Regions from separate parts of the Frankia sp. KB5 genome, predicted to be linked through region 2. Evidence: predicted binding sites of a transcription regulator. Region 2 holds the regulator's gene; each other region holds the start of a gene.
What was found. Region 2 encodes LexA, which represses DNA repair genes until DNA is damaged. Its sites were predicted from a motif close to CGAACNNNNGTTCG; they were not measured.
Positions count from the first base shown of each region.

Region 1 (7,340 bases), on a different contig from region 2:
TCTGGGTGTTGCGGATGTCCCCGTTGGTCTCGGTGTCGATCGTCGGTTCGTAGACCGCGAGCTGGTTCGGTAGAGCGGCGTTCTCGAGATCGTTGCGCTGGCGGCCCCGCTGGGTCTCGGCCGACAGGAACTCGCGATAGTCGTCTGCCGTGAAGACCTGGTTCCCGTTGCGGGTAAACAGGCCGTGGATGAGTGTCTGCTCCTCGGCGAGAAGTTCCGTCCCGGACATCAGGAAGTAGGCCGTGTTGACCCCGGCGTTGAGCTCCTGGTCGTCATTTCCCTGTGGGATCAGCCGGATCAGGTTGACCAGTGAGTCAATGATCGGCTGAAAGGCGGTCTCGACCGCCTTCCTGTCGATCAGCCTTTCGATCGTCTGCCGCTTGGCGGGCAGCGTGTCCATCCGGCTGCTGACGTCGTCGAGAGCGCGGCGTACCTCGCTGCCGAAGGACCCTCGCCGCTCGTTCGCAGCTGACTTGTACGCCCTGTAGGCTTCATCGACCGCCGCCCGGCGGGTTGGAATCGTGCTCCCGTCCCGGGCGCCGACGGGACCGCTGGCGACGAATCCGGTGCTGTAGGTGCGCTCGGCCTGCAGGGCGTGGACCAGCCCGGCCGCGGAGCGGCTGATCTCGGTCAGATCGGACACCCGGTTGACGTCCCGCGTGCTCGTCAGCACCGTACCCGCCTCGATGGACGAGTAGGCGAGGATCGCGATGACAGGCACGGCCAGAATCGCGATCAGCTTGGTGCGTACCCGCCAGTTGGTGGGGTTGGCGGCGGCGCGACGAAGGCGCGCCAGTCCCGACCCGGCTGGGTTCGGTGGCGCGGCGGATCGACCATCGCGCTGCCCGCCGTCTTCGGCGTCCACGGGCGAACCCGGCGCCACTGTCGGCTCCGAGTCTGCGGCGATGCCCGTGCTGCTGGCCATCGGTTGTCTGCGCACGTACCTTCGCAACCTCTCCGCCAGCCTCCCGGAACAGGTCGTACCAGGATGGCTCGGTATCGGGCCCGGATGTCCCTTGTCAGGCACCATAGCGGTACGAAGTCGGCATCCGAAAGGCGCCTACCGTAAGCGCCTTGGTGGCCGCACGTCAGTTGTCGCTACTGCGCGCGGAGTCACCACTACCGTAACCGCCGGGGAAGCCCGACATCGGGCGTCACTGATGATCGAAGCGCTTGTCGGGGTGAGTGAACCGGGCTGAAGGCGCAAACTCGGCATCCTAGACATCTCCTACATGAGCCCTTACCGCCTTCGCGGCGGTGCCCGGTGCGCTTCGTCTGTTCCGGTGAAGGCCGTGGGAGATGGTTGGGCGCCTGGACGGACCGGTGGGGTCGCCGTGTCCGTAGGCTTGCGGGGTGAGCGAGTTGCAGCGTAGCAGTGCTGGCCGTGGTGCGGAGCCGACGGATACCGGCGCGGTTCGGGATGTTCCGCGGTCCCCGGCGGACGGCCCCAGCGGCCCGTCCGCGGTGGGGCCTGCGGGCTATGACACCGTGCTGGTGATCGATTTCGGTGCTCAGTATGCCCAACTGATCGCCCGGCGCATACGCGAATGTCATGTGTATTCGGAGATCGTCCCGTGGGATATGTCGGTGGACGAGATCCTCGCCCGGCGTCCGTCCGCACTGATCCTTTCTGGCGGCCCGAAGTCCGTCTACTCGCCTGGCGCGCCCCGGGTCGATCCTGCGTTGTTCGCTACCGGAGTGCCTATTCTCGGTATCTGCTATGGCCATCAGGTCATGGCTCAGGCGCTTGACGGCGCCGTCGCGCGCACGGGAACCGCCGAGTACGGAGCAACTCGTCTGTCGGTGTCGGATCCCGGGGTTCTCTTCGACGGTCTGCCCGTTGTCCAGCAGGTCTGGATGTCGCACGGCGACTCGGTGACCGCCGCGCCGCCCGGCTTCCGGGTAACGGCTTCCACGCCGTCGGCCCCGGTCGCCGCCTTCGAGGACCCCGCGCGTCGTCTCTATGGCGTGCAGTTCCACCCGGAGGTGGTCCACAGCGAGCGAGGCATGGACGTGCTGCGGCACTTCCTGCTCGTGGGTGCGGGCTGCCGGCCCACCTGGACGATGATCAACATTGTCGACGAGGCTGTCGCGGCCGTCCGGGCCCAGGTCGGGACCGGACGGTTGATCTGCGGTCTGTCCGGCGGGGTGGACTCCGCGGTCGCTGCCGCGCTCGTGCACCGGGCGGTGGGAGACGCGCTCACCTGCGTCTTCGTCGATCATGGTTTGCTGCGGGCCGGCGAGGCGGAACAGGTCGAACGCGATTTCGTCGCGACTACCGGCGTGGATCTGGTCCATGTCAAGGCGGCCGACCGGTTCTCCGCCGCGCTGTCCGGAGTGACCGACCCGGAGCGGAAGAGGAAGATCATCGGTCGTGAGTTCATCCGGGTTTTCGAGGAGTCCGCCCGCGAACTGGAGGTCCGGGCGGAGGCGGAGGGCGCGACGATCGACTTTCTCGTGCAGGGGACATTGTATCCCGACGTGATCGAATCCGGCTCGCCGACGGCCGCGAAGATCAAGTCGCATCACAACGTCGGTGGACTGCCCGAGGACCTGCGGTTCGATCTGGTCGAGCCGCTTCGGACCCTGTTCAAGGACGAGGTCCGTCGGCTCGGCGAGGAGCTGGGGCTGCCCGAGGAGATCGTCTGGCGCCAGCCGTTCCCGGGCCCGGGCCTCGCCGTCCGCATCATCGGCGAGGTCACGCCCGAGCGGCTCGACGTGGTGCGGGCGGCCGACGCGGTGATCCGGGAGGAGATTCGCAAGGCCGGCCTGGACCGCGAGATCTGGCAGGTCTTCGCGGTGCTGCTCGCCGACGTGCGGTCGGTGGGCGTCCAGGGTGACGAGCGTACGTACGGCTTCCCGATCGTCCTGCGCGCGGTCACCAGCGAGGACGCGATGACCGCCGACTGGGCCCGGCTGCCCTACGGCCTGCTGGAACGCATCTCGAACCGGGTGGTCAACGAGGTGCCGCAGGTTAACCGGGTGGTGTACGACATCACCTCCAAGCCTCCCGGCACGATCGAGTGGGAGTGACGATCCCGGATCGGAGCGCGTGCCCGTCGGACGACCCCCGCCGACGGGCACGTTTGACGTCTGGGCGGGACCGGAGCACCCTGGATGATGTGACCCCGCACGAGATGGCCATTACCTAGGCGCGCGACCGATCATCGGGTCCGCGCCTCGCCCTTCCGCCTTGTCCTGGCGGGGGGCTTTTTTATTGCCGCGGTCATGGTGAGGTGGCCGCTCAGCCGCCGGGAGATGCTCCATGACCGCAGCAGCCGCAGACGACCGATCGGTAGCCCCGGACGCCGAACTCTGGGCGTCGGACATCCGCGCCGCGGCCCGCGTCCTTGCCGGGGTGGCACGACGGACCAGGGTCGTGCGGGATCTCGGCCTGTCGGCGGCGGTCGGTGCGCCCGTCTGGCTCAAGTGTGAGCACGAGCAGCACACCGGTTCGTTCAAGCTTCGGGGCGCCTACCACCGGGTGGCCACCGCGGATCCGGCGACGCGGGCCCGGGGGGTGGTGGCGGCCAGTGCCGGTAACCACGCCCAGGGAGTGGCCTTCGCGGCCGCGGCCTTCGGCGTCGAGGCGACCATCTTCGTGCCGGTAGGGGCCAATCCGGTCAAAGTGGCGCGGACGCGCCGGTGGGGCGCCCGGGTCGAGAAGATACCCGGGGGGGTGGAAGCGGCGCTCGCTGCGGCCGCCACCTTCGCCGCCCGGGGAGACCGGCTGCTGGTCCACCCGTTCGATGACCCGACGGTAGTGGCCGGGCAGGGCACGATCGGCTTGGAGTTGCTCGATCAGATGCCCGATCTCGGCACCGTTCTGGTCGGGGTGGGCGGCGGAGGGCTGATCGGCGGGCTGGCCGCGGCGGTGCGGTCCCGGCGCCCCGATGTGCGAGTGGTCGGAGTGCAGTCCGTGCTGTCGTCGGCGTTTGCCGCGTCGCTGCGGGCTGGCCGGCGGCTCACGGTGCCCCCCGGTGGGGCTGCGACGCCCGGTGCCGGAACGACGCCCGGTGCCGGAACACTGCGGGGAGTCGGGACGATTCCGGGCAGCCGGACGTCCGAACAGCCGACGGCGCCACGTTCGTCACGGGTGGTCCCGGCGTCGACCACGATCGCCGACGGTATGGCGGTGAACGCTCCGGGGGTCCTGACCTTCGCCCTTGCCGCACGCCTGGTGGACGAGATCGTCACGGTCGATGAGGCGGCGTTCTGGGAGGCGATGGTGTTGCTGCACCGGGCCGGCCACCAGGTGGAACCGGCCGGCGCCGCGGGGGTCGCGGCCTTGTTGCGTCGAAGTGATCTCGCGCAGGGCCCGACGGTGGCAATCCTGTCGGGTGGCAACATCGACCCGGGGGTGGCCAGCAGGGTGAAGGCGCTCGCGGCCATCCCGCCGAGCGCGTCGAGTACCGCGTGACTACGCGACTACGCGACTACGCGACTATGTGACTACGTGRCCGCGTGGCCACGTGGCGTGGCCGCTTGGCCGCTTGGCCGCGGGGCCGCCTGACCGCCGGTGGGCCGGGCGTTGACGCGGACCACGGCCATCGACGACCCGCCCTCGCGCGCGGGGCGGGGCGGGAACGACGGACAATAGGCTGGTCAGCACGCGGGTCGACGACCACTGGGCGTGGACGTGTGATGGTCATGCGGTGGCATGGACGCGCGAGGACCGCGGCCGGGTGGGGCCGTCGGTGCATCTCGCGGACCACACCGCGGACCGGGCCGTTGGGTGCGATCCGGGCATGCCGCGGTCCGACCTGCCCGACGTCGAACGTACGATCGGAGTCCCATGAGCGGCTTTTTCGGCGATTCCCACGGCGGCGGATCCGGCATCGCCGGGTCGGTCGGGACGGATGTCCACGGCGGTGCGCACGTGCCCTACGACCTGTTCGSCCCGGCGGTGCTGGCGCCGCCGGTGGGCGGGGACGAGCCCGGTGGCTTCTCCTCGCCACGCCTGGATGCCGAGGGCCTGCTCGACGGGCTCAACCTGCAGCAGCGGGCGGCGGTGGTGCACATCGGGGCACCCCTGCTCGTCGTCGCGGGCGCGGGGTCCGGCAAGACGCGGGTGCTGACCCACCGTATCGCGTACCTGCTGGCGGCCCGGGGGGTCCGGCCGGGGGAGATGCTGGCGATCACGTTCACCAACAAGGCTGCCAACGAGATGCGCGAACGGGTCTCGGCGCTGGTCGGTCCCCGGGCGCGGGCGATGTGGGTGAGCACCTTCCACTCGGCCTGCGTGCGCATCCTGAGGTCCGAGGCGAAGCGTCTCGGGTTCGGCTCGACCTTCTCCATCTACGACGCCGCCGACGCGCAGCGTTTGATCACTCTGGTCACCCGTGACCTTGATCTTGATCCCAAACGGCATCCCGCCCGAGGTCTGGCGGCGCAGATCAGCAACCTGAAGAACGAACTGATCGACTGGGAGGCCGCACGGGACCGGGCCACGAACCACCTCGAGCGGACCGTCGCCGAGGTCTACGCCGCTTATCAGCAGCGGCTGGCTCAGGCCAACGCCCTTGATTTCGACGATCTGATCATGATGACGGTGAACCTCCTCCAGTCGTTCCCCGACGTCGCCGAGCACTACCGGCGCCGATTCCGACATGTGCTCGTGGACGAGTACCAGGACACGAACCACGCGCAGTACGTCCTGGTGCGTGRACTCGTCGGCCAACCGGCGTACTTCGGTGGCGGGTCCGCGCCGGTGGAGCCGGCCGAGCCGGCAGCCGGGCCGGGTACCTGGGCCTCGGGCGCCGTCCCACCGGCGGAGCTGTGCGTGGTTGGYGACGCGGACCAGTCGATCTACGCCTTCCGTGGGGCGAACATCCGCAACATCGTGGAGTTCGAGGAGGATTTCCCGAACGCCGCAGTGATCCTGCTGGAACAGAACTACCGCTCCACCCAGACCATCCTCTCCGCCGCGAACGCGATGATCGCGCGTAACAACCAGCGCAAGGCCAAGCGACTGTGGTCGGACGCCGGTGACGGTGAGAAGATCGTCGGATTCGCCGCCGACAACGAGCACGACGAGGYGGCCTTTGTCGCCGAGGAGGTCGACCGGCTCTCGGACGCGAAGCTCGCGCGGCCCGCCGACGTCGCGGTGTTCTACCGGACCAACGCCCAGAGCCGGGTGTTCGAGGAGATCTTCGTCCGGGTCGGGCTGCCCTACCGGGTGGTCGGCGGGGTGCGGTTCTACGAGCGCAAGGAGATCCGTGATCTCCTTGCCTACCTGCGGGTCCTCGCCAATCCTAGCGACACGGTGAACCTGCGTCGCATCCTGAACGTGCCCCGGCGCGGGATCGGCGAGCGGGCCGAGGCGGCCCTGGCGGGCTTCGCTGATGTCGAGCGGATCGGGTTCGCGCAGGCACTGGAGCGTGTCGACGAGGTGCCGGGGATCGCCGCGCGCTCGGCGAAGGCGGTGCGCGAGTTMACCGCGCTGCTCGCCGAGCTACGCGCCGTAGCGGCCGACAACCCGGTGGCCGTGGTCGAGGGGGTGCTTGAACGCACCGGCTACCTGTCGGAACTCCTCGCCGAGGACACCGTCGAGTCCCAGGGCCGKGTGGAGAACCTGCAGGAACTGGTCGGAGTGGTCCAGGAGTTCGCCCGGCGGCTGCCCGAGGGTACGCTTGCGGAGTTCCTCGAGCAGGTCTCGCTCGTCGCCGACGCGGACCAGGTTCCGACCGACGACGGTTCCGATGGTGTGGTCACTCTCATGACGCTGCACAGCGCCAAGGGCCTCGAGTTCCCCGTCGTCTTCCTTACCGGTCTCGAGGACGGCGTCTTCCCGCACCTGCGGACCCTGGGAGATCCCACCCAGCTCGAGGAGGAGCGTCGGCTCGCCTATGTGGGTGTCACCCGGGCCCGGATCCGGCTCTACCTGACCCGCGCGGTGATGCGCAGCGCCTGGGGCCAACCGGCCTACAACCCGCCGTCGCGCTTCCTCGGCGAGGTGCCGGACACGCTGGTTGACTGGCGCCGGCTGGCCGATCCCCCGCCAGCGCCCGCGGGGACGTCCTGGGGCTCGTCTGGCGGGTTTGGGTCGGGCGCGACCGGCCGGGGCGCCGCCGGCGCCCCGGCGGCGCGTAAACCGCTACCGAACTCGCCGTTCTCGGGTCGCGCGCGGCCGGCCGCTCGGGCCGTCCTGGAGTTGCGTCAGGGCGACCGGGTGACGCATGACAGTTTCGGTCTCGGAGTTGTCGTCGCCACCGGCGGGGTCGGTGACTCCGCGGAGGCGACCATCGATTTCGGCGAGAACACCGGCACGAAGCGCCTGCTCCTGCGGTACGCCCCCGTCGAGAAGCTCTGACGGTCCCGAGAGTCCCGGCCGGTCCGCC
Region 1 covers NZ_MRUJ01000136.1:24,564-31,903, reverse strand. The annotation lists gene KBI5_RS14370 (sensor histidine kinase) at 1-925, opposite strand, end outside; gene guaA (glutamine-hydrolyzing GMP synthase) at 1,465-3,033, shown strand; gene KBI5_RS14360 (pyridoxal-phosphate dependent enzyme) at 3,266-4,420, shown strand; gene pcrA (DNA helicase PcrA) at 4,796-7,312, shown strand.
Region 1: pcrA (DNA helicase PcrA) is a predicted target of LexA. The motif match lies at 4,775-4,788, and genes of this name have one in related genera.

Region 2 (5,309 bases):
GATATGGCCCGGTCCCTGGCGTTCTACCGCCGGCTCGGCCTCGACCTGCCCGCCGGGGCCGACGCCCAGCCGCACGTCGAGGTGCAGCTGCCCGGCGGTCCGCGCCTCGCGTTCGACAGCGAGGCGACCATCCGATCCTTTGATCCGCGCTGGTCGGCGGGTACCGGCTCGCCGCGGGTCGGGCTGGCCTTCGCCTGCGACACGCCGGACGAGGTCGACGAGGTCTACGCCGACCTCGTCGGCGCCGGTCACGCCGGCCACCTTCCGCCCTGGGACGCCTTCTGGGGCCAGCGGTACGCGGTCGTGCTCGATCCAGACGGCAACCACGTCGACCTCTACGCCCCACTGCCCGTAGCGGCCGCGACATCCGCGACATCCGACACCGAGACGTCCAGCTCGTCCTGAACGTTGACATTTCGGATGAGGTGAGTCGGCGGAACTCCGGCGAGCGCGCGTACCTCCCGGGCGAGGTGCGCCTGGTCGGCGTAGCCGGCCTCGGCCGCCACGACCGCGAACGGGATGCCGGCCCGCGCCGCGTGCAGGGCGTCCTGCATCCGGAGGATCCTGGCGAGCGTCTTCGGGCCATATCCGAAGACACGCCGGCAGCGACGCAGCAGCTGGCGTTCGCTCAGCCCGACTGTGCGCGCGAGGTCGTCCACAGGCGCCCGGGCGCGGGCACCCGCCAGAACGGCGGGAACCAACCGGTCCACGAGCGCCGGGTGAACGGGCCGGGCGGCGATCGACGACTCGAATGCGACCAGGGGATCAGCGGCCATGGCGAGCCGCTCGGCGAGTCGCTGCGCCGGTCCGTCGCCCCACAGGTCGGTGAGCGGGACGCGTTGGTCGCGCAGTTCGTCCGCGGCCACTCCGAGGTGGGATGGTCCAGAGCCCGAGTCGAAGCGGAGCCCGACGTGCCGCACGCCTGGTGCCCAGCGCACCAGCTTCGCCGCCGTGTCCGGCCCCGCGACGATCAGATTGGCGTCGGAACTCCAGATGATGTCCATGCATCCGTCCGGCAACACTCGCCGACTGCCCACCACACCTGTGCGCTCGGTGCGCTCGGTGCGGTCCGAGGGTCCGGTGCGGTCCGGATGCCGGTCCGCCGTCGTCCGCGTGGTGTCCGGGGGGTGTCCAGGGGGAGTCGGGCGGCCCGAGCTGTCCCAGATCGTCGCGGCGAGGCGGTGGGCCCGTCTTTCGTGGTACTCGTGGTACACGTCGCAGAGGCTACGTCGGCGGGGCGGCAAAACGGTTCGCGATCGACGTGGTGACGTGGGACCCTGGTTGGCGACGGGATTCGCCGGGAAACGAGGGGGAGGCGCGCCACGAGTGCGGCAGGGTCTTCCGGTCCGGCGGATCCTCCTCGGGCCACCGGGTCGTGGGGCCCGGCCGGAGCAAGCGGCACGGAATGATCGCGGAATGGTGCGGTAGCGGGCCGCGTTGAGAACGGATGGTATGACACTTCCTGYTGACGCCTTCGATGCGTCCACTCTCGACAGATCCCTCATCAAGCCGACCGAAGCCGATTCGTCTTACCTGCCGAACTTCTTCGACGATTCTGGGGACGGTTTCGACCTGGAGGATCGCGCCGCGTTGCGGCGGGTTCCCGGTCTCGCCACCGAGCTCGACGACGTCACCGAGGTCGAGTACCGGCAGCTGCGGCTGGAGCGTGTCGTCCTCATCGGCGTATGGACGTCGGGTTCCCCGCGGTCGGCCGAGAGCTCCATGGCGGAGCTCGCGGCGCTCGCCACGACCGCCGGTTCGGTGGTGCTCGACGCGCTCGTGCAGCGTCGCGACCGGCCGGATGCCGCGACTTACGTCGGTTCGGGCAAGGCCCGCGAGCTCGCCGAGGTCGTCGCGGCGACCGGCGCGGACACGGTGGTCTGCGATGGCGAGCTCACCCCGGGTCAGCTGCGGCAGCTGGAGGAGGTCGTCAAAGTAAAGGTCATCGACCGGACGGCCCTCATCCTGGACATCTTCGCCCAGCACGCGACCTCTCGCGAGGGCAAGGCCCAGGTCGAGCTCGCGCAGTTGCAGTACATGCTGCCCCGGCTGCGTGGGTGGGGTGAGTCGATGTCGCGGGCCGCGGCCAGTGGCGGCGGCCGGGCGCCCATCGGTACCCGTGGTCCCGGTGAGACGAAGATCGAGACCGATCGTCGGCGGCTGCGGGCCAGGATGGCGCGGTTGCGCCGCGAGCTCGCCGCGATGACGACCGTGCGGGAGACCAAGCGTTCCGCCCGGCGGCGGGGTGAGGTCCCCAGCGTGGCGATCGCCGGTTACACCAACGCCGGTAAGTCGTCGCTGCTCAACCGGCTGACCGGCGCGGGTGTCCTGGTCGAGGACGCGCTGTTCGCCACCCTTGATCCGACCGTGCGGCGGGCGACCCTGCCGGACGGCCGGGCCTTCACCCTGACCGACACCGTCGGATTCGTCCGGCATCTGCCGCATCAGATCGTCGAGGCGTTCCGCTCGACGCTGGAAGAGGTCGCCGATGCCGATCTCATCCTGCACGTTGTGGACGGATCATCGCCGGAGCCGGCCGCGCAGATCTCCGCCGTGCGCGAGGTTCTCAACGACATCGACGCGGGCGGCGTTCCCGAGCTGATCGTCGTCAACAAGGTGGACGCCGTGGAGCCGACGGTCGTCGCGGGGTTGCGCCAGCTCGCCCCGGACGCCGTGTTCGTCTCGGCACGCACGGGCGAGGGGCTGGCCGCGCTGGTCGACGCGCTCTGTGCCCGGGTGCCGCATCCCGACGTGGAGATGCGCGTGCTCGTGCCCTACACCCGGGGCGACTTGGTCTCCCGGGTGCACGCGAACGGCGAGGTGCTCACGATGGAGCACACCGAGACCGGTACCCGGCTGTCCGCCCGGGTTTCCTCGGGACTCGCGGCGGAGCTGCACGCCTACCGGGCCTGAGCCCAGGAGYGATCAGACGCGAGGCAACCCGGCCGGCCGCCCGCCGGGCGGCCGGCCGATCCACATCAAACCCTGCGGAGCACAGCCACGATCCGGCCGAGGATGGTCGCATCCTCACCGGGGATGTCGGCGAAGGCCGAGTTCTCCGGATGTAGCCAGATCTTGCCGTCCCGAACCCGCAGACGCTTGACCGTCGCCTCCCCGTCGATCATTGCGGCGACGATCTCCCCGTTGTCCGCGACCGGCTGCTGGCGGACGACCACCCAGTCACCGTCGCAGATCGCCGCGTTGATCATCGAGTCGCCGACGACCCGGAGCAGGAACAGAGTGCCCTCGCCGACGATCTCCCTGGGTAGCGGGAAGACGTCCTCGACCGCCTGCTCGGCCAGGATCGGGCCACCGGCGGCGATCCGGCCCAGCACCGGCACGTAGGCCGCGTCCGACTTGCTTCCTTCGGTGGTGCCCGGCGCCGCCTCACCGACGATGGGAATCGTGCCCGCCACCGTCGTCGCGCCCGCGCCCACATCCGCGCGTTGCCGGGGGTGCTCGACGGTCAGCACCTCCATCGCTCTCGGGCGGTTCGGGTCCCGCCGCAGGTAGCCCTTCTCCTCGAGCACCTTGAGCTGGTGAGCCACACTACTGGTGCTGGTGAGGCCGACCGCCTCACCGATCTCCCGCACGCTGGGCGGATATCCGCGCCGCTCCACCGCGGCCCGGATGACCTCCAGCACCCTGCGCTGCCGGGGGGTCAGGCCCGCGTCCGTGGGGCCTTCGGGAAAGGCTCGCACGTTGCCGCGGGTTCCGCCCCGGCGCGTACCCCTGCCTTGGCTAGTCATCGCTTACCGCTCTCCTCGTCGCGTTTTTCTTCCGCCGTGCGGCCACCGGCCGGCCGGCGACCGCACGGCGGACCGTCCCGCTCCGGAAGCGGTCACCCACCGACTCGCCGCCGTCCGTGACCGGGGGAAACCGCCCGGTTCACACCCGACCGACTCGACGGTAACCGGCGGGTCGCAGAATCTCAAACGTCTGTTCGAGCGTGTCCCTGGCGGTTTCCGGTTCCCGATGCGACAATCGACCACGCGTTCGATCGAACGAAGGTTCGATCTTCGGTGTTCGGTGTCGTCGGAACGGGAGGGTGCCGTGGGATCCGCACACAGGGCGCGGGTCGTCGACCTGTCGATGGCCAGGGACCGGGTGGGTCATCGGCCGCCGGGTCGCCCGCCCGCACCCCCGCCGGGTCGCCCGCCCGCACCCCCGCCGCTCCGGCTGACCCGGCGGGGTCGGGTGGTGGTGGTATCGATCGTCGTGGCGGTCGTCGTGGYGGTAGCAATCATGATCATGCCTGGGGTGTCGATTGCCGGGCCGGATACCGCGGAGGCGCCGCGGCACCATCTGGTCATGCCGGGGGAGACGCTGTGGGAGGTGGCAGTGGCGCTCGACGAGAGCGCCGACACCCGGGTCATGGTGGACCGGCTGATGCGGCTGAACCACCTGCGGTCACCACTGATCGCCCCGGGCCAGTCGTTACTCCTTCCCTGACGCCCGGCTTCCCGGGTCCACGAGTGTCTCGGCGCAGGGTTCTCGCGCACCGTCGTCTTTCGTCCACGTGCGGTGCCACGTGCGATGCGGACCACACGGACCATACGGGGGTGCTGTCCTCATCTCTGGGGCCGTGCGCTACCTTGGACACAACATCTGGTGCTTACCGGGGTGTAAGTCATCCACAGGTTGTTCCACAGGTCTTCCGCGGGGAGCTGGCGGTCCATCCACAAGGTGGTCTGTCCGGCGTGGATGCCGGGTCCTCAACGGTGTCCCTCATCCCCGGTCCGGGGCGGTCGGCTCCGGCGCGGGCGAAGGAGGCGTAGCGCGTGCGGTGCCCGTTCTGCCGGCATCCGGACAGTCGCGTCGTTGACAGTCGGGAGGCCGAGGAGGGTTCGGCGATCCGCCGCAGGCGGTCCTGCCTGTCCTGCGGTCGCCGGTTCACTACGATGGAGGAGGCGTCCCTTCAGGTTCGCAAGCGCAGTGGGGCGGCCGAGCCGTTCAGCCGGGCCAAGGTCATCGCCGGTGTCCGCAAGGCCTGCCAGGGCCGGCCGGTGCGGGATGATGATCTCGCGCTTCTGGCGCAGCGGGTAGAGGACGCCGTCCGCTCGTCGGGGTCGGCGGAGGTRCCCGCGGAGGCGATCGGCCGGGCGATCCTCGGTCCGCTCCGTGAGCTCGACGAGGTGGCTTATCTCCGCTTCGCCTCGGTGTACCTGGCCTTCGAGTCGTTGACTGACTTCGAGTCCGCGATCGCCGCGTTGCGCTCCGAGGCCGCCGGACCTCCCACCACGCGGGATGGACCAGCACGACCGGTCCCGCGTGGCGCCGTCGATGTCTCGCCGGTGATCGGCACCCAG
Region 2 covers NZ_MRUJ01000107.1:15,772-21,080, reverse strand. The annotation lists gene KBI5_RS12010 (VOC family protein) at 1-405, shown strand, start outside; gene KBI5_RS12005 (helix-turn-helix domain-containing protein) at 336-1,022, opposite strand; gene hflX (GTPase HflX) at 1,453-2,913, shown strand; gene lexA (transcriptional repressor LexA) at 2,979-3,749, opposite strand; gene KBI5_RS11990 (LysM peptidoglycan-binding domain-containing protein) at 4,054-4,452, shown strand; gene nrdR (transcriptional regulator NrdR) at 4,782-5,309, shown strand, end outside.

Region 3 (6,077 bases), on a different contig from region 2:
GTCGTCATCGGCACCGACGCAGAGGCAGACGACGTCGACCTCGGTCGCCGCGGCGGCGGGCGACGGCGCGATCCGGCCGGAATGTTCCTCGGCCCAGCGTGCCGCGGTCGCGGCCGTGCGATTGAACGCGGTGGTGGAGAACCCGGCCCGAACCAGGTGACCGGCCATGGGAAATCCCATCGTGCCCAGTCCGACGAAGGCAACACGCATGAACGTCACTCCTGTTTCGCCCCCGATGGCGTCCACCGGGATCGGTCGGTCATGAGAGTCGGTCGGTCATGAGAGTCGGTCGCCACCGCCCCGACATCCGATACCCCCGACATCCGATACCGGGGTGCAGACGAAGGCCCAGGGAGCTCCACGCAGCCTCGTCATCACCACGGTGACGGCCGGTCCACCGGGAATCAGATCACGACGGCGGGGTAGCAACCGGCGACGGATCTCCTCGACGTCGCCGGCGAGACCGCGTCGCCGGACGTCCAGCGACCCGATCTCACGAGACCGCAACAGGTCCGCGATCCGGCGCACGTCGAAGGGCAGCTCGGCCTCGATGCACAGCAGGCGGGCGAAGGGGGTCGTCACTGCCTCGTCGGAGGTCAGGAAGGCGATCATCGGATCAATCTGCCAGGCTCCGAGGCGCCGCCCGAGCTCGCCGATCAGGCCCGCCCGAGTGACCGCCGGGCTCGGATCGTGGAGGAACCGGCCCGGAGCCGCTACCCGACCGGCTAGCTCGCCGACCCGACCCACCCGACCCACCCGACCCGCCCGACCTGTATCCGCCGGGACGACTGGATCCGGGGTCCCGGTGAGGCTCACCGGCGCTCCTCTGGCCCGCAGGGACGCCGAGCCGCCCGGCCCGGGCAGCACAGTGGCGCGACGCGAGGCGGTCGCGAGGGCCGGTGAAAACAGTACGGCCTCCTTGAGATCCCGTCCGTCGGCCACAAACTCGATCTCCCAGCCGGGGGGAACCAGCTCCGTCGCCAGCCCTGGCGCGGCCTTCACCGCGACGGCCGCAACCTTGTCGGCAAGCCCGAAGCACCAGGCCAGCGGCGGCTCGCTCGCCCGCGACACCAACCGACGGTCGCCGGCACGCCGGGCCGGATCGACGAACACGGCGTCGCATCCGGAGAGGTCCACCTCCCGCACGTCGGACAGGCGCGTCTCGAGGCATCCCGTCGGCACGGTCGATCCCGTGGGCGGCGCGGTCGTGGGCAGCACCGTCGTGGGCAGCACCGTCGTGGGCAGCACCGTCGTGCCCTCGACCGCGTGGACGGCGACGTTGAGCGCGGCCATCCGCAGATGAACCGGATCCCGGTCGACGAGCATGATCTCCCGGCCCCGCGCGAGGGCCAACGCGTCCCCGCCGATCCCCGTGCACAGGTCGACGAGCCGYCACAGACCGGCGAACCGCGCGGCCCGATGCTCGGCCGCCGCCTGCGAGGACGCTTGTTCCAACCCGGCTCGGGTGAAGAACATCCGATCGGCCCGAGCAAACTTGACCATCGCGCGCCGCCTCAGCTCCGCCTGAGTGAACGCGGCGGCGAGGAGCGCGGGGGACACGCCCTCGGCGCGCAGGCGGGCACCGACAGCCAGTTCCCGGGCCGCGCCTCCACCGGCACGCTCATCCTCGGCAAATGCCGCGACCGCCGCCGCCAGCACCGCCTTACCCTGGGCGCTCAGCAGGGCCTCGAACTGCGCCAGCCGGTCGCCGTCGGAGGCGGTCACGGCGACCCGGATGCTGCCGGAACCGGCGAATCCGCGGCCCGACGACGAAATAACGACGACGGGAACATCGACAGAAACGTCGACAGGAACATCGGCGGCACCACGGACGGTGTCATGGACGGCTGGCTATCAGAGGTAGCGCCCCTTGGCTCGGCGGCCCATCGCCCGGCCGATCTCCCGGGCCGCGTCCCGCTCCGCGATCGCGTGCCGTTTGTCGTAGGACTTGCGGCCACGCGCCAGCGCAATTTCGATCTTCGCCCGCCCGTCCTTCCAGTAGAGCGAGAGCGGGACCAGCGTGAGCCCACCCTCCTGGGTCTTACCGACCAGCTTTTCGATCTCCGCCCGGTGCAGCAGCATCTTGCYCTTGCGGCGGGGAGCGTGGTTCGTCCAGGTCCCCTCGGTGTACTCGGGGATGTGCACGTTGTGCAGCCAGATCTCACCATCGCTGATCTGGGCGAACCCGTCGACGAGCGAGGCCCGCCCGGCCCGCAGCGCCTTCACCTCGGTGRCACGGAGCACCAGCCCAGCCTCGTAGGTGTCGAGGATGTCGTAGTCATGCCGGGCGCGCTTGTTCTGCGCGATCAGTCTGCGCCCCGTCTCCCTCGGCACTGTCCTGTCCCTCTTCCCACACCGTTCGCGAAATCTTCTCCGAACCTACGTCCTGCCTCCCGCGTCGGTGACACGCCGGCTCCACCGCGAGGACACCCATGGTATCGATCATGTGAGCGCCATCGTCGGTCGCCGACGTGGCCCGGGTGACGTCGCCGAGCGCTCCGTAGGGCGACGAGCGCCGTCAGCGCGCCCCGCGGAGGAGCCGCCGCGGCGGCGCGACCTGGGCGTTCAGCACCTTCCACCTCCTTGCTCGGCTGTCGAGCTTGCTCGGCCGTCGAGACGATGGACTTGATGACGATGGACTTGATGAACGGTGCCAGCGAGTACTATACTCGAACACACGTTCGATGACCAGAGTGTTCAGGCGGATCGGCGGCGATTCCTGCCGGCAGATCCAACCGCTCCCTCTACGCGCCCATGACAGGCGGCATGATGCATCCAGTGACCAGACCCGGTTCATCGCTTCGGCCCGGCTCACAGTCCAGTCCGGGCGAGTCCAGTTCAGGCGAGTCCAGCCCGCGCGAGGAAGCAGAGGCCCTGGGCCCCCGCGACACCGGAGTCGACGACCGTGGTTCTCTTTCCCGTCATCTGGACTCATCGATGGTTTATGGTCATCGTGTAGCTGAACTCGACGCGGACGGATGCCTCCGGGCAGATGTGGAGATCGGTCGGGAGATCGCGCGCTGGGAGGCGGCACGGCTGCTCGTGAGAGCGAGGTTCGCGCAGCTACGGRCGCCCACGGAAGAGGATGAGAGCGGGGTTGCCAGGGGATTTCACGAGTTCGCGGGAGACGAACTGGCCGCCGAGRTGAGAATGTCATCAGCGGCGGGAAACAAACAGTTGGGTTTCGCGGTCGGCGTCGTCCGCCYCATGCCGGCAGCGCTGACTGCTCTGGAACATGGTGAGCTAGATTCCCAGCGGCTGACCGTGCTGGAACGACTGACGGCCAACCTGTCGGACGACCAGGCCGCGGACGTGGCGGAGACGGTTCTGCGCCGGGGTGGGCGGCCGAGCCACGCAGCGTTCGCGGCCGCCGTTCGACGGCGTGTGGTGCTGGTAGACCCTCAGGGCGCGGAACAGCGTCGCCGCAGGGCGACGAAGGCGCGTCGGGTGACAGTGCGGGCCGAGCCGGATGGTATGGGCCGCATCTCGGCCTCGCTTCCGGCGGACCGCATGCTCGCGGCGTTTCGACGAGTGGACCTTCTGGCGAGGAGAGCGGGCGGTGCGCAGGACGGTCGCGGGCTCGAGCAGCGTCGGGCCGACGTTTTCTACGACCTGCTGATGGGGCGGGATCGTGACCGTGTCAGTATCGAGATMCAGGTGGTCGTGTCGGCTTCCTGTCTGCTGGGTATGTCGGAACGGCCGGCGGAACTTCCCGGTTATGGCCCGATACCGGCCGGACTCGTTCGCGAGATGGCCGAGAACCCCCGATGCACATGGCGGCGGATACTGATGGATCCGCCGGAAGGACGAGTTCTGGAGGTCAGCCGGCGTCGCTTTCCCTCGGCCGCCCTGGCTCGTCATGTTCGAACTCGAAACCCTACATGTGTCTTTCCGGGATGCGAGCAGCCTTCCATTCACTGCGATCTTGATCATACCAGGCCGCATCGTCGAGGTGGCCAGACGAGCGAGCAGAACCTCGGGCCAAAATGCCGGAGGCATCACCGGCTGAAACACTCGGGTGAAAAGCGGCCTAGGCGTGACGCCAAGCAAGGAGCTACGAGAAGACCGGGGCGGCCGGGCACATCATCTCCTGATCAATCCACGCAGAAGGGATGGTCCGTGTGCCAGCCCAGGCCTGGACATTTCACCTGGACGAGCCCGGAGGGACGCCAATATGAGGTGTCACCCGAAGATTATCTCAAGGAAGTATTCATCGAGGATGATGTCCAGTTCGAATCGAATCGAATCGAATCGAAGCGAACCGGGGCCGAGCGACGGATGACGCCTCAGACCCGCAGATGACGGCGGAGCMCCACCGAAGCCATCAKGGCGGCGGCGAGCACACCGACCCCCAGCACYACGGCCGCGGTCTCCCYGACCGCCGACCAACCGAACAGGGGGAACATCGTCTGCTTCGCGAACCGGCCGTCCACCAGGTAGATCTTGGCCAACGCAAGCACGCCCGTGGCGAGCAGCCCGCCAACCAGCCCCACCGCCGCGATCTCCAAGACGAACGGAGCCCGGATTGTTCCATTGGAAGCACCGACCATCTTCATGATCGAAGTCTCCCGTCGCCGGGCGTGCGCCGAGATCCGGATCATCGTGTAGATGAGGGCGAAGGACGCCAGGGCCTGCACGCCGGCGAGGGCGAAAGCGCCCGCTGTGAAGGCGTCGAGGAACCGGTACAACGGGTCAAGCAGGCCGCGCTGGTCGCGAACAGCTTCCACCCCGTCGAGGCCGGTGTAGGTGACGACGATGTCGCGGGCCGCTCGCGGATCGGTAAGCGTGAGTCGTAGCGCCGCGGGCAGGTCGTCGGGTCCGACACCGGCGAGGACGTCGGGCGATCCACGGAAGTCCCGGCGGAAACGGTCGTACACCTGCTGTTTGRTTTCGTACCGCACGTCGGCGACCAGTGGATCCGCCGCGATCTCGGCATCGAGGGCAGACCGCTCGCCCGGGGTGATGCCATCGGAGAGATCAACGACGACCTCGATCTGGTCGAGCAGGAAGTCGTCGATGGTGTGCACCTGCGCCCGCAGGAGCAGGCCCGACCCCAGCAACGCCAGGCAGATCGTGACAGTTATGATCATGGCACAGGTCATCGCCAGGTTGCGGCGCAGGCCCGTCCACAGCAGCGACGCCAGCAGACCCGGTCGCATCAGCGGACCCGGTCGGCCGGCACCCTGGGCCGGGGCCGGGGAATCATCGGCACCGCCAGATCATCCTGGTTGTAACGTCCGCGAGCCTCGTCCCGGATCAGCGCGCCGTCGCTCAGCTCGAGCACCCGGCGGCGCATCGCGTTGACGAGCGACGCGTTGTGGGTGGCCATCACGACGGTGGTGCCGGCCTGATGAACAGTGTCGAGCAGGTTCACGATCTCGATGCTGGTGTTCGGATCGAGGTTGCCGGTCGGCTCGTCGGCCAGCAGGATCCGTGGACGGCCAACGAACGCCCGGGCGATCGCGACCCGCTGCTGTTCGCCTCCGGAGAGTTCGTCGGGATACCGGTCCGCCTTCTCCGCGAGGCCGACCAGGTCGAGTGCCTCCGGCACGACGCTGCGCACGACATGCCGAGGACGGCCGACCACGTCGAGGGCGAACGCGATGTTCGCCGTTACGGTCCGATTCGGTAGCAGGCGAAAGTCCTGGAAGACACAGCCGACCAGCCGGCGCAACTGGGGCACCCCGCGGTCCGGGATCCGCGCGACGTCACGGCCAGCCACCAGCACCCGGCCGGACGTCGCTCGTTCCTCCCGCAGCAGCAATCGCAGCAATGTGGTCTTACCCGATCCGGACGGACCCACGAGGAAGACGAACTCACCGACACCGATCTCCGCGGTGACATCGACCAGCGCCGGCCGGTCGCCGTTCGGGTACCGCTTGCTCACGGAACTCAAAACAATCATTGCGCCTTCCCGCACGCCTATGACTTTCAGTAGCCGTATGGTAGGGCGTGACGAAGGTCGGGGACCGCAGGTTACGCCCGACCGGAATCTCCGGGAACAGCCCGGACGGGTCGCCGCCCGCCCGATCGACCTTTGACGGAGCGGCACGCCACCGTGCGCGGGCGTAACGTGG
Region 3 covers NZ_MRUJ01000151.1:12,249-18,325, forward strand. The annotation lists gene KBI5_RS15450 (NAD(P)-dependent oxidoreductase) at 1-210, opposite strand, end outside; gene KBI5_RS15455 (SAM-dependent methyltransferase) at 277-1,725, opposite strand; gene smpB (SsrA-binding protein SmpB) at 1,855-2,334, opposite strand; gene KBI5_RS15465 (HNH endonuclease signature motif containing protein) at 2,938-4,302, shown strand; gene ftsX (permease-like cell division protein FtsX) at 4,287-5,159, opposite strand; gene ftsE (cell division ATP-binding protein FtsE) at 5,159-5,905, opposite strand.
Region 3: KBI5_RS15465 (HNH endonuclease signature motif containing protein) is a predicted target of LexA. The motif match lies at 2,671-2,684, and genes of this name have one in related genera.